Regions from separate parts of the Psychrobacillus sp. MER TA 171 genome, predicted to be linked through region 3. Evidence: riboswitches for the same ligand, from Rfam matches in the RefSeq annotation. Region 3 holds a riboswitch; each other region holds the start of a gene.
What was found. Region 3 has a riboswitch for S-adenosylmethionine ahead of M3627_RS14275 (methionine ABC transporter ATP-binding protein). Riboswitches for the same ligand answer to the same signal wherever they lie in the genome.
Positions count from the first base shown of each region.

Region 1 (4,743 bases), on a different contig from region 3:
CTTATCTCTATTCTAGATTGCTCTAGCAAGAATAAGCGTGCCTGATACGTTGTTGTAGCTGTGATTAGAAACAATAATAAATGGGCGAAAAAATGACATAGCACACGTTCTTCCTTTATCTGTTTATAAAAGGTGGTCGGGAAATTGGATTTCCATCCCTTAAACAATAACTCGATCTGCCAGCGCAATCGGTAAAGGTCCATCACTTTCTCAGCTGGGATGATATCCGGAAGGTTTGTCATAATAATCGTAGCCCCATCTAGCGCCCTTACGTGTTCTTTTGTTTGGTAACGTGAATGTTTACGTTTATACTGACCACTTTTATCTTGTTCCTCCGTATGCCGATACAAAATCAAACGGGTAGGGAATTTATAGTCATACCCGACAAAGACTTCCTCCCATTCCCTTATGGAGCCACGCTCCATTTGTTCCAGATGCTCTGCCAAAGATTCCTTCTGATAAAAAGAGGATTTGACGACCCTGCCATCGGCATGGTATCGAGGGTTTGGATTCCCTGTATAGATAGAACAATCTGGTCGAACTCTAGAGACGAAATAGCCCCCTGTCTCATCGATTTTTTTGAATGTAGGTAGATGAAAATAACCCAAGTCCTGTATAAACAAATCGCCAGGTGAGACCGTCTCTAATCGATACTTTCCGTATAGGGAATCGTTTTCTTTTCCGTTCCTCCAGTCAGCCAACAAGAACTGTCCTGTCAGGAATTCATACTCCAGTTGGCATTTTAATTCGGCTCGATAGACGCCAGGAAAAGTCTCCTTCAAATCCGAAGGAAGGGAATGGATGGTCGCATCTATTATACGGATCCTCTCACAAAATTTTTGTAGCTCGTCACTGATCGGCAACTGATAATTTAACTTCGTTTGTATAAAATGTTCCAAACACTTTTTTAGGAATACAATTAATTCTTTATTTAAACGTTGGTTTATTGCCTCTGGAGTCATAGAAATATGGCAGGTTTCTTCTAATGATAGGCTTAGCTCGCGTAGTGAACTGCCAGCCAGGTTTCCACAATGATAAAGAAGAATGTGGAGAAATGAATACGCATCAAGCTTTCGTTTTCGTTTGATCCATCCTGATTCTTTGGCCCAACTATCCAACATATCCGGGGAAAACAGTTTATACAATTGTTCCATTAAGAGTTTCCATTCGTCTAAATCAGTTCTTTTCATATGAAGCACCTCCTGTTGGTTAGTTTTCTATACCAACCTCGAGGGTTTTTATAAACTTCTTAACTTGATAGCTATGCTACGGGATGAGTGAGACAGACCAGACATCACAACCACGCGCGTAAGCGATGGGTGATGGCTTATCGCTCACCCCGAGGAAAGCGTCCGGCTGGGGCGGAAATCAATTCTACTCTATGCTTTAAGATTTCTTGCATCATAAATCAACCCTAACCTTTAACATAGCCTATTTTTAAATCTCTCCTTACCTTTAACATCTCCATTAACATAAAGCATATAGCTAAATGTAAACCTTTTAAATGCTCCCATCTTAGTATTTCCATATAAATCACTTTTGTATAATTATTTATATAATATTCTATTTGAATTTTTCTAAACAATTATAAAAATATAAAAATATATATTGACTTCAATAGAGCAGTGTAGTAAATTTTTTCTATAGTAAAAACGAAAAACTTAATAGAAATTATCTCTTATCAAGAGTAGCTGAGGGACTGGCCCGTTGAAGCTCGGCAACCATCTATACTAAAAAAGTATAGAAAGGTGCTAAATCCTGCAAAACATTTTTGTTTTGGAAGATAAGAGAGGACCATACATATTTGTGTGCCTCTCTTTCTTTTGAAAGAGAGGCTTTTATATTTATTCGTTTTTATTAATACATATTCAGGAGGAATTACAATGAAGAAATTTAGCTTAGTGTTATCAGGAGTTTTATTAACAGGGTTGCTCTCGGCTTGTGGTAATGATGCTACATCAGGACCATTAGATGAAAATAAATTAGTTGTTGGCGTTACGTCAGGTCCACATGAACAAGTTACTGAGGTTGTTGCTGAAATTGCAGCACGTGATGGACTAGAAATTGAGATTAAGGCTTTTTCAGATTTCGTACTTCCAAACACAGCACTTGATGAAGGCAGCTTGGACGCAAACAGTTATCAAACTCTACCTTTTCTTGACTCATTTAACGAAAATAATGATACAGAGCTAGTACCAGTCGCTGAGACTATTTTACTTCCAATGGGCGTTTATTCTGAAAAGTATTCATCCTTCGATGAACTACCAGATGGAGCTACCTTTGGACTACCGAATGATCCAACACAAGGTGCACGAGCTTTAGACATATTAGAAGTAAATGGTTTTATCAAAGTGAAAGAAGGTAAAAAAGGAAATGCTTCTATTCATGACATTGAAGAAAACCCTAAAAACCTTGAATTCGTTGAATTAGAGGCAGCGCAAATAGTAAAACAGCTTAGTGAGGTCGATGCTGCAGCAATCAATTCCAATTATGCTTTAGAAGCTGGTATTAACCCTGGAGAAGAATCAATTTTGTTAGAGTCAGCTGATTCCCCATACGTTAACCATATTGTTGTTCGTAAGGAAAACGAAAATGATCCTGTCATCCAAAAATTCATTAAAGCATACCATTCCGACGAAGTTAGAGAATTTATTGAAGAAGAATTCCAAGGCTCCGCACTAGCAGGTTGGTAAATTAGAAAAGCACAGGCGCCTATCCCTGCCCCGACAGGCAAATGGGAAAATGCGAGGAGGCAGATCCACAGCCACCGGAGTATTTTCCCATTTGATCCCGAGGGGCAAGGCGCCGAAGCTAGACATCAAGAAAAACGCAGGCTTCTAGCTCTGCCGGCGTTTCTTTAGAAAGGAAGATCATTCATGATAGTTTTAGAAAATATCACAAAAGAGTTCAGCAGTAAAAGTAGTACGGTAAAGGCTGTTAATAATGTAAGCATACACGTAAAAAAAGGTGAAATTCATGGGGTTATAGGCTATAGCGGTGCAGGGAAAAGCACACTCATTCGCTGTGTAAATCTATTAGAGAAACCAACATCTGGAAAAGTATACATAAACGGCAATAACATTACCCCCCTCCCCCCGGCGAAGCTACGTATGGTACGAAATAAAATAGGAATGATCTTTCAAGGATTTAATCTTCTAAAAACAGCAACTGTTTATGATAATATTGCCATTCCATTAAAGCTACTCGGCTATGATAAAACAGAAGTAAAAAATAGAGTAGAAAAGTACTTAGAAATAGTTGGTTTATCTGATAAGTATAAAAGCTACCCAAACCAGCTTTCAGGAGGGCAAAAACAACGCGTCGCAATAGCTAGAGCCCTTGCACAGGAACCCGAAGTACTATTAAGCGATGAAGCAACAAGTGCATTGGATCCTGAAACTACTGATTCCATTTTGGATTTGCTATTAAAAATAAATAAAGAGCTGGGTATCACTATTCTACTAATTACTCATGAGATGAATGTCATTCAAAAAATTTGTGATCATGTGTATGTAATGGAAAAAGGAGAAGTTGTCGAAGCAAACACTGCGATTAACCTTTTTACAAAGCCAAAGCATCCAACAACAAAGAAGTTTTTAAGCACAATCAGTCAACGAAATCTATCCCCGTCTCTAATTTCTCAGCTCCATGTAACAGGTGCTGTTACACGTTTAACTTTCGTTGGAGAGAGCACTGGTAAGCCCTTATTAGCAGAGGTTAGCCAAAGATTTGAAGTCCAGCCTAATATATTAACCGCCAATATCATCGAGTTGAAAAATGGAATTGTGGGTAATATCGTCATCCATTTAGTCGGAGATCCGGACCAAGTACAGTCTGCAATCCAATTTCTAAACGAACGCGGTGTAGAGACAGAAAACTTGGAGGTGCACTCATGAGTGGGATTGAACAATTTACCAATCAATGGCTCCCATTAATCGGAAAAGCCACCATAGAAACGTTCCAAATGGTAGGGATTTCTTTATTAATCTCCATCCTAATCGGTATTCCCTTAGGTATACTGATTGTTTTAACGAGACCTGGGCAAGCATTACAAAATGCAATCGTATACCAGTTAAGTAACCTTCTCATAAATGTTATTCGTTCTATACCATTTATCATTCTATTATTTTTTATCCTACCATTTACGAAATTCCTTGTAGGTACGACCATCGGTGTGAAAGGTGTTATCGTTCCGCTAGTTATTTATACTGCGCCCTACATCGCCCGTCTGATGGAGTCCGCCCTTTTGGAAGTTCAAAATGGAGTAATTGAAGCTTATACAGCCATGGGGATCAAAACACGGTTCATTATATGGCATGTGCTGCTGCGAGAGGCACGACCATCTATCATATTAGGATTAACAATTGCAACGGTGGGATTAATAGGAGCAACTGCTATGGCTGGCATGGTCGGCGCTGGTGGTTTAGGAGATTTAGCTTATCGTTATGGACATTTACGTTATGAAACGGACGTTATGTATGTCATAGTGGTTATCTTAATTATTTTAGTTCAAGGCATTCAGTCTCTCGGCAACCGATTAGCTGCCAGATTAAAAAAGGACTAATTATTAAATCCATTCCTATAAAGAAAGTTTTAAACTAGCACTCCATGAGAGGTGAAAACGTTGAGTAACGCTAAAAACAATGACCTACTATTAGGCAATATAGAGAATAATGAACAGTACCCAATTGACTTTAACGAATTGGAGAAGGCTGCAAAAGAAACATTAGAGGCTGGTCCCTT
Region 1 covers NZ_JAMAWN010000015.1:43,690-48,432, reverse strand. The annotation lists gene M3627_RS14020 (IS4 family transposase) at 1-1,190, opposite strand, end outside; SAM riboswitch class I at 1,676-1,790, shown strand; gene M3627_RS14015 (MetQ/NlpA family ABC transporter substrate-binding protein) at 1,884-2,693, shown strand; gene M3627_RS14010 (methionine ABC transporter ATP-binding protein) at 2,877-3,896, shown strand; gene M3627_RS14005 (methionine ABC transporter permease) at 3,893-4,564, shown strand; gene M3627_RS14000 (alpha-hydroxy-acid oxidizing protein) at 4,625-4,743, shown strand, end outside.
Region 1: linked by a shared signal. The riboswitch ahead of M3627_RS14015 (MetQ/NlpA family ABC transporter substrate-binding protein) and the one ahead of M3627_RS14275 (methionine ABC transporter ATP-binding protein) in region 3 are both predicted to bind S-adenosylmethionine.

Region 2 (4,743 bases), on a different contig from region 3:
CTCTACTTATTGCAGATGAGCCAACTACTGCGTTAGACGTGACCATTCAAGCTCAAATACTAAATTTAATGAAGGATATGCAGAAGCGCTTTGGGACCTCTATTATTTTAATTACTCATGACCTTGGAGTTGTCGCTGGAATGTGTGACCGTGTAGCTGTGATGAAAAATGGAGAAATCGTTGAAACAGGAACTACCGAAGAAATTTTTGCTAACCCAAAGCATGACTATACGAAAAAACTATTAAATGCCTTACCTCGTTTAGACGAGAAGAAAAAGCCGAAGAAACCTCCTCTTCGTTCTATTGGATTAGAAAATGGAAAGCCACTGCTGGAAGTTAAATCTTTAAAACAGCATTTTCAAGTAAGTCGCGGGAATGTCTTAAAAGCGGTTGACGATATTAGCTTCTTTATAAAGCCCGGGGAAACTCTTGGTCTTGTAGGAGAATCAGGCTCAGGTAAATCTACTACCGGTCGGGCGATTCTTCGATTGCATGAGCCTACAGATGGAGATGTGCTATATCAAGGAATGGCCATTAATCGTTTAAGTAAAAATGAGCTTAAAACGATGCGTCGGCATATGCAAATCATCTTCCAGGACCCCTACTCTTCCTTAAATCCTCGTTTAAAGGTGCTAGACATTATTGGGCAGGCATTAGATATTCATCGTCTGAGCAAAAATGCAGAGGAGAGAAAGAAGCGGGTAGAGGAATTACTAGAATTGGTAGGCTTAGAGCCCTCGCATGCATTACGTTATCCACATGAGTTCTCTGGTGGACAGCGACAACGTATAGGTATCGCTCGAGCACTTGCGGTTGAGCCTGATTTTATCGTCTGTGACGAACCTCTATCGGCTTTAGATGTTTCTATACAAGCACAGATTGTAGAGCTTTTGGAGGATTTACAGCACAGACTAGGCCTGACATACTTATTTATCGCACATGACCTGTCCATGGTAAAACATATAAGTGATCGCGTTGCTGTCATGTATTCTGGAAAAATTGTAGAGCTAGCAGAAAGTGAGGAGCTTTATACTAATCCACAGCATCCGTACACTAAGTCTCTCTTAGCAGCCATTCCAATCCCTGACCCAAAAGTAGAGGCCAAGAAAAAGCGTGTGCTCATGGAAGAGTCTAATGTTACTGACAAGTATCAATTAAAGAATTCTGAGCTGGTAGAGGTATCCGACGGTCACTGGGTAGCTATCCCTAAGTAAGGTAGCCCTTGAAATTGTTTAAAGCCCATGTTAAACTTATTTTTATTATATTTAGATAATTTAATATTTTATTTCTTATCAAGAGAGACGGAGGGATTGGCCCTATGATGTCTCAGCAACCAGCCTTTTAGGTGTGGTGCTAAATCCAATAGACATTAAGTCTTGAAGATAAGAAGAATGACTTCAATATATATTGAGGGTTCTCTTCTTATGAAGCGAGCCCTCTTTTTATTTGATTTTATAGACAGTAGTAATCGCAACATAATATAAATAGAAGGTAGGAATTTAATATGACAAATCAATTACTTGTAAAAGCACCTTTCAAAGCAGATCACGTTGGAAGCTTCCTGAGACCGGAACGTTTAAAGCAAGCAAGGGCTCAATTTGAACAAAAAGAAATTTCCCAAGAGCAGCTAACTCAAGTGGAAAATGAAGAGATTATTAAACTCATAGAAAAACAGAAGGAAGCTGGATTACTTTCTATCACAGATGGAGAATTTCGTCGAAAATGGTGGCATTTCGATTTTTTAAGCGGACTAGATGGCGTGGAATTTTATGAAACCGATCAAGGACTATCATTTAAAGGGGTGCAAACAAAAGCGCATGGTATTAAGGTGACAGGAAAGATTGGCTTTAGTACCCATTACATGATTGAGCATTTCAAGTTTTTAAAAGAAGCAGCTGGGGATGCTGTTGTAAAATTTACTATTCCTAGTCCGAACATGCTTTATTACCGAGCTGCAATTGAGGAAGGTGTGTATAACAATGATGAGGAATTATTTTCTGACTTAATCACAGCTTATCAAGGGTTTATCCAAGCAATCTATGATGAAGGCTGTCGTTATCTTCAAATTGATGATACTTCATGGGCTACCTCCTTTTCCGAGGAAGGCCTCGCTTCCTTAAAGGACAGGGGGTTATCGCTAGAGCAAGCCTTATCCCTTTCTGCAAGGGCTATTAATGAGTCTATTTCTAAAAGACCAGCCGATATGCTAGTGACCATGCATATTTGTCGGGGAAATTTCCGATCCACTTATATCACAAGCGGAAGCTATGAGTTAGTTTCAGAAACTATATTCGGTGGATTACATGTGGATGGTTTATTTTTAGAATTTGACGATGAGCGCTCTGGTGGTTTTGAGCCTTTACGACATGTTAATCGAAAGGATTTAAATATTGTCCTAGGGCTGATTACCTCTAAGCATGGGGACCTAGAGGAAGAAGAATTAGTTAAAGCTCGCATCGAAGAAGCTACTAAATATGTACCAAAAGAACAGCTTTGCTTAAGTCCTCAATGTGGATTTTCTTCTACTGAGGAAGGAAACATATTAACTGAAGAGGAACAATGGGCAAAAATTCGCCATGTAGTCCAAATAGCAAAGGATGTCTGGAACTGACTTACCCACATGTGGATAACGTTAGTAGAAATGTTTTTACATTTGCCTGTTAGGGTATCTATTTAAATAAGATATCAGTTCTATATGGGAGGAATGTTTGATGAGTAAAGTTTATGAATATACAACAGATGATGTCGTAGAAGAAACTGGTAATTATACGTGTGAGTCTGGGACAACTAGAACTTTAGAAAAGGGTTCGAAATTCCCTTCCTGTCCCGATACAGAAGTAGTTACGTATTGGAAACGCTCTGAAAGTCATACCCACAGCTCAGGGCAGGAAGTATTAACATCCGGTCGCTATGTGGATGAAGATGGAGATGAAGCTTTCCTAGAGGCTGGCTCTACTTTTCCAAACTGCCCAAAAGCAGGAACCCCTACTACATGGTCCCATGCAGGATAACTAAGTTGCTGATACTTGTCTTATTTTATAGACAGGTATCAGTTTTTATTTTAATAAACAAACAGCGAGCAAGTATAAAAAGATAAGCCATCATAGCCGCTTGGATTTCTGTGGTGGTGGCTTACCGAAATAAGAAATCTTAGTTCTTTAAATCGTCTATGGACCTTTGCACCTTGTCTTCTTGTTCTTGTCGATATTTCCTTCTAGCTTCCTCTGAGACTAACATAGACTCATTAATCCCATTTTTTACTCCCCACTTGATAATAAAATATAAAAGTATAGATAAACCTATTATCCATAAAAGCAATTGTCCGGTTGTCATTTTTAAAATCCCCCTTATTTATTGCGTACAACTACTAAATAGCTTGTGTTCACTACCAGCAAGACTAAGCACATTACTGCTATAGAAAAAATTTGCGATTGCTCGCTAAAGTAAGAAAATGCAACAGCTAAACTAATACCAGTGAGCATAAACAGATTGAATAATCGATGCGATTTATAAAGTCCTTGTAAGGTCACGTACTTCTCCCCATCATCCATAGAGTCCATAAGCCGTTGCTCATAGTCCTTTGATTGGATGCTCGGAAGGTTTCTTTCTGGATAACTTGTCTTTATAAAATTTGCACTAAACATCGGAATGGTCCAGCTAGCTATGAACAAAAGTATAAAACCAATTTGTAAAATTGTATTGTTTGTCATTAGAATAGAAACTGCAACCGCTAATATAGATAAGACCTGTGAAATATTAGCAGCTATACCCAAATCAGCGACCTTTTTGTATTTGTACTCTTCCATTAAATCCTCTTGTTCCCCATCAAATGTTTGGGAATTAACTATTTTTATCTTCCTTATAAACACAAGACCGATTACTAAAAGAGTTAGAATCATAGCCAAAACAATATATAAAATCAGATTTACAGGATGGTCCCATGCCTCGCGACCCTGATCTTTGCCCATCATGATAGCATAGGTGATCGTAAAACCAGCTACCCCTCCGAGCAGTAAACTAACAATTGTTGTGAACATCTTTTTCATTATTCTTCCTCCCCTATTAAAAAGACATTTTCTACAGGCTCATTAAAAATTCTAGCTATACGTACAGCTATTAATATAGAAGGCATATATTCTTCTCGCTCTATTAAGCTAATAGTTTGCCTAGAAATCCTAGCTAACTTAGCTAGTTCAGTCTGATTGAGTCCATCTCTTGCTCTTAACTCCTTTAAACGGCTTTTCACCATTCCCCGCCTCCTCTCTTCCAATATATACAATTATAGTCATTTTGACAACTATAATTGTCAAAATGACTATAAAAAATGTCAATTAATTCAAATGTGTTTTTGTCTACAATTCTTTTGCAATTTCTTTTAGTTTATTCAAAACAAGCGCTTCCTCATTTGCCACCTGTGCTGTAGCAATCTTAATTAGCTCTTCATAATTTCCAATGCAAACAGAGCTTTGTGCCTGGAGAAACATAGGAATATCATTTGCATCATTTCCGAATGCTATAAATTGCTTACTTAGGACTCCAAGCTTTTGGAGTCCATTCCATTTATCAACACCCAATGGACTTATATCTAAAATTCCTTCCCGGCCATGGTTACAAATTTCTACTGGGAGCTGTTTAAGTTCATGTAATAGGTTTTCTTGATTGTTGCTATGTAAAATGACTACTTTTACTACTTTATTCAACTTATGTAATTCCACTTTTTCAGCTTGTTGTAATGTATCTAAA
Region 2 covers NZ_JAMAWN010000006.1:82,501-87,243, forward strand. The annotation lists gene M3627_RS20795 (ABC transporter ATP-binding protein) at 1-1,214, shown strand, start outside; SAM riboswitch class I at 1,287-1,389, shown strand; gene M3627_RS07765 (5-methyltetrahydropteroyltriglutamate--homocysteine S-methyltransferase) at 1,505-2,611, shown strand; gene M3627_RS07770 (hypothetical protein) at 2,712-3,011, shown strand; gene M3627_RS07775 (DUF6019 family protein) at 3,151-3,333, opposite strand; gene M3627_RS07780 (DUF3169 family protein) at 3,348-4,046, opposite strand; gene M3627_RS07785 (helix-turn-helix transcriptional regulator) at 4,046-4,246, opposite strand; gene M3627_RS07790 (HAD-IIB family hydrolase) at 4,353-4,743, opposite strand, start outside.
Region 2: linked by a shared signal. The riboswitch ahead of M3627_RS07765 (5-methyltetrahydropteroyltriglutamate--homocysteine S-methyltransferase) and the one ahead of M3627_RS14275 (methionine ABC transporter ATP-binding protein) in region 3 are both predicted to bind S-adenosylmethionine.

Region 3 (4,743 bases):
GCCAACAATTTAAAACGCCTATTTCTTCATTCAATTTAACGAAGCAAAAGCTAGCAACAATGGCGTCTAAGCTATATGCGACAGAAAGCTTAATTTACCGTACAGTTGGTTACTTCGAGGATCGCATGAGCCAAATGAGCGAAGAAGATCAAAAAGACGGAACAAAAATTGCAGCTGCAATTGCTGAGTATGCAATTGAATGCTCTATTAACAAAGTAGTAGGTTCTGAGGTTCTAGATTACATCGCGGACGAAGCGGTTCAATTACATGGCGGGTACGGCTTCATGCAAGAATATGAAGTAGAGCGCATTTACCGCGACTCACGTATTAACCGTATTTTCGAAGGTACAAATGAAATCAACCGCTTAATCGTTCCAGGAACATTCCTGAAAAAAGCAATGAAGGGTGAATTACCACTTCTTCAAAAAGCACAAGGTCTGCAGGAAGAGCTATTAATGATGATGCCAGAGGAAGTTGGCGATGAAGCATTAGCTCAAGAAAAAGTGCTAGTTGCAAACGCTAAGAAAATCGGTATTTTAGCTGCTGGTATGGCTGCTCAACGCTTCGGTACAAAATTAGAAGCAGAGCAAGAAGTACTTGTACACATCGCAAACATTGCGAACAACATCTTTGCAATGGAATCAGCAGTACTACGTACAGAAAAAGCAATCGCACGCAGTGGAGAAGAAAAAGCAGCACAAAAGCTTCTTTACACTCAAATCTTCTGCCAAGAAGCCTTCAATGAAATCGAAGCAGCAGCAAAAGAAACACTAATTGCTTCAGTTGATGGCGATAACTTACGCATGATGATTTCTGCACTTCGCAAGCTAACTCGCTACACACCATATAACGTGATCGAGAAAAAACGCGAAGCTTCCGTTAAGCTAATCGAAGCTGAAAAATTTGTAGTTTAATAATAGCATTGGCCATCTGGAACTCCAGATGGCTTTTTTGTCCGAAAAACGATATTGCCATGAAGGGGAATGAGTTTATAACCGTTTAGCGAGATTTATGACCGCTCACGGGAATTTATCACCGCTAAGCAAAAACAAGGATATTTTTAAAGTTAAGAAGAGAGCATTTCACTGTTCTCTCTTGCATGAGTAACAAAATATTATTATGATAAAAAGAAAAAGGTGAGATATAAATGACAATCCAATTTTATGGATATCCAAAATGTAGTACATGCAACAAAGCAAGCAAATGGCTGAAAGATAACGATATCCCATTTGAGAACCATCATATCGTTGACGCACCGCCTTCAAAGGAACTTTTAAAGGAAATGGTGGCACAAGGCGATTATGAACTGAAAAAATTCTTTAATACTAGCGGCGTAAAATATCGTGAATTACAATTGAAGGACAAGCTTCCTACAATGTCGGAGGATGAGCAGTTAGAGCTGCTTGCTTCGGATGGAAAATTGATTAAACGACCTCTTGTATATAATGGACATAAGCTAACGCTTGGTTTTAAAGAAGAGCAGTTTGAAGACATGTGGAAAACCTCTTAAAGCACCTTGTATTTACTATGAAAATATGTGAATATTAAATAGAATGGATTAATTATTTGAGAGGGGTTTATTTATGAGCGTACCTAAAGATTTTAAGTACTCAGCTGAACATGAATGGGTAAAAAATGAGGACGGAAATGTCCGTATTGGAATTACTCATTTTGCACAATCTGAACTTGGAGATATCGTATTCGTTGAACTTCCACAAGTTGGCGATGAGATCAAGGCAGGAGACGCTTTTGGTAGCGTTGAATCCGTAAAAACTGTTTCAGAATTATATGCACCTATCAGTGGTAAAGTAGTAGAAGTAAATACTGAGCTAGAAGATAGCCCCGAATTTGTTAATGAATCACCTTATGAAAATGCATGGATGATCGTGGTTGAGCCTTCTGACGTATCAGAAGTGGACAGCTTATTATCTCCTGAAAAGTACGAAGAATTAATAGCAGAGTAATAATGAAAACGCCGGTTAATAATCGGCGTTTTTTTCATATAATAAAGGAAAGGATAAGTTGGGAGAGAAGCTAAATGGCACATGTATTTAGTGATAAAATAATTATCGTTGAGGGTAGGTCTGATAAGCTGCAATTATTAAGCCTTCTCGATGAATCTCCAGAAATTATATGTACTAATGGAACGATATCCGATGTAAAATTGGAGGAGCTATTAAGCCCTTATGATGGCTTGCCGATTTATGCTTTTCTAGATGCAGACAAATCCGGGGAACAAATTCGATCGGTCGTTAGGAAGGAGTATCCAGAGGCAATTCATTTGTATACGAACCCGACGTATGGCGAAGTAGCAAACACACCGGCGAAGGTTTTGGCATCTATATTAAAACGTGTTAATATTAAGGTGAAAAAAGAATTTTTACCTTAGGATGATGTGTATGAATGAATGGACTAGAGAACAATGGGATAGCGCTAAAAACAATTCAACACTTACCTTGTTTTATATCTATACGCCTATGTGTGGAACGTGTCAGGTAGCAAGTAAAATGATGAATGTTATTAAAGAAATGGTTACCTATCCAATTGGTCAGGCAAATATTAATTTTCTAGGTGATTTGGCGATAGAACAGGAAATTGAAAGCGTACCTTGTCTTCTTATTACAAAACATGGGAAAGTGGAAAAGAAAATCTATGCTTTTCAATCAGTTCCTTACTTATTGGAAACAATAAAGGCTATTGACGAAGATGAAAACCTATGATAATATTCGTTATGTTGAAAACACAATTTAATAGTGTCGCTCTTATTAAGAGAGGTGGAGGGAAGTGCCCTTTGAAGCCCGGCAACCGTCATGAAAGTGAAATGGTGCCAAGTCACGCAAAGCTATAGCTTTGGGAAATGAGAGAATGGATGAACGTTATTTTAAATAGATAACATACACCCCTTCTGCTCTTTTGCAGAAGGGGTTTTTTATTAGGAAAGGTGGTCAGATTTACTTGATTAGTTTAAAAGACGTTTCGAAAAGATTTATTACAAAGCAAGGAGAAATCGTTGCAGTTGATAGTGTAAATCTGGACATACAGCGTGGAGAAATTTTCGGGATTATTGGATACAGCGGAGCGGGCAAGAGTACGCTAATACGTTTGTTGAATGGGCTAGAAAAGCCATCTGACGGTCATATTACAGTGAATGGCCAGGAAATTACATCTATTAATGAGGACAAGCTTCGAAGCTTTCGTCAAAAAGTAAGCATGATCTTCCAGCATTTCAATTTACTATGGTCGCGAACTGTCGCTGAAAATATAGCATTCCCATTAGAAATTGCAGGAGTTCCAAAGGAAAAAAGAAAAGCTAGAGTAGAGGAGCTTTTAAGCCTTGTTGGATTGGAAGGAAGAGGAGACTCTTACCCATCTCAATTATCTGGAGGACAAAAGCAACGCGTAGGAATTGCAAGAGCGTTGGCTAATGGTCCAGAGGTATTGCTTTGTGATGAGGCAACATCAGCTCTTGACCCTGAAACAACCGACTCCATTTTAGACTTGCTCGTAAGCATTAATGAAAAACTCGGATTAACCATTGTATTAATCACACATGAGATGCAAGTTATTCAAAAGATCTGTAACCGAGTAGCGGTTATGGAAAATGGGCAAGTTGTAGAAGAGGGAGATGTGCTTGAGGTATTCCAAAAGCCACAACAGCCTATTACAAAGCGTTTCGTTTCTCAAATTTCAGATTCTAAAGAGCCAATTCAAACCATTCAAAATCTAGTTAAGCTTTATCCAAACGGCAAGCTAGTTAAGCTCGTTTTCGTTGGAGATACTACAGAGCAACCAATTCTTTCAAGATTAATCAAACAGTTCGATTTAGAAGTAAACATCGTGCAAGGAAATATATCACACACGAAAAGTGGAGCGTTCGGGACACTAATCCTTCAAATAGATGGAAATGAACAAGCAGTGGAAGAGGCAATTGAATTTATCCACGCGCAAAAAGTTAAAACTGAGGTGATCAACAATGATTGAATCGTTATTTCCAAATGTTGATTGGCCTAAAATGTGGGAAGCCACTATAGAAACCCTTTATATGACTGCAATTTCTACAGTCCTAACAGCAATCTTTGGACTAATATTAGGACTATTATTATTTTTGACAAGTCCACACCAAGCATGGGCAAATAAAATAGCAAACTGGTTGACCAGTGGAGTAGTCAATATTTTCCGTTCTATACCGTTTATTATTTTAATCATTTTATTGATACCATTTACAACGTTGTTGACGGGATCGATGCGTGGTCCGAATGCGGCCATCCCTGCATTAGTAATTGGAGCTGCTCCATTTTATGCCCGTATGGTTTTAATCGCACTACGAGAAATCGACAAGGGTGTACTAGAGGCAGCTAAATCTATGGGTGCTAAAACTTCTACAATTATTTGGAAGGTTTTATTGCCAGAATCGATGCCCGCCTTAGTATCTGGTATTACCGTAACCTGTATTTCACTAGTTGGGTACACAGCGATGGCAGGTATTATTGGAGCTGGAGGACTTGGAAATCTAGCATTTCAAGATGGATTCCAACGTAGTCGCGAGGATGTAACGTTTATAGCTACTATTTTAATATTAATCATCGTCTTTATTCTACAATGGATTGGCGATATTATTACTACAAAAATTGATAAAAGATAGGGAGAGATTGAGTATGAAAAAATTATTGGCTGGGGTTTTATTATCTGTTAGTGCATTAACACTTGCTGCATGTGGCGATGAGGATAGCGACAAATTAGTTG
Region 3 covers NZ_JAMAWN010000016.1:1,169-5,911, reverse strand. The annotation lists gene M3627_RS14300 (acyl-CoA dehydrogenase family protein) at 1-914, shown strand, start outside; gene M3627_RS14295 (arsenate reductase family protein) at 1,148-1,510, shown strand; gene gcvH (glycine cleavage system protein GcvH) at 1,584-1,964, shown strand; gene M3627_RS14285 (toprim domain-containing protein) at 2,039-2,389, shown strand; gene M3627_RS14280 (thioredoxin family protein) at 2,400-2,720, shown strand; SAM riboswitch class I at 2,760-2,864, shown strand; gene M3627_RS14275 (methionine ABC transporter ATP-binding protein) at 2,956-3,981, shown strand; gene M3627_RS14270 (methionine ABC transporter permease) at 3,974-4,642, shown strand; gene M3627_RS14265 (MetQ/NlpA family ABC transporter substrate-binding protein) at 4,656-4,743, shown strand, end outside.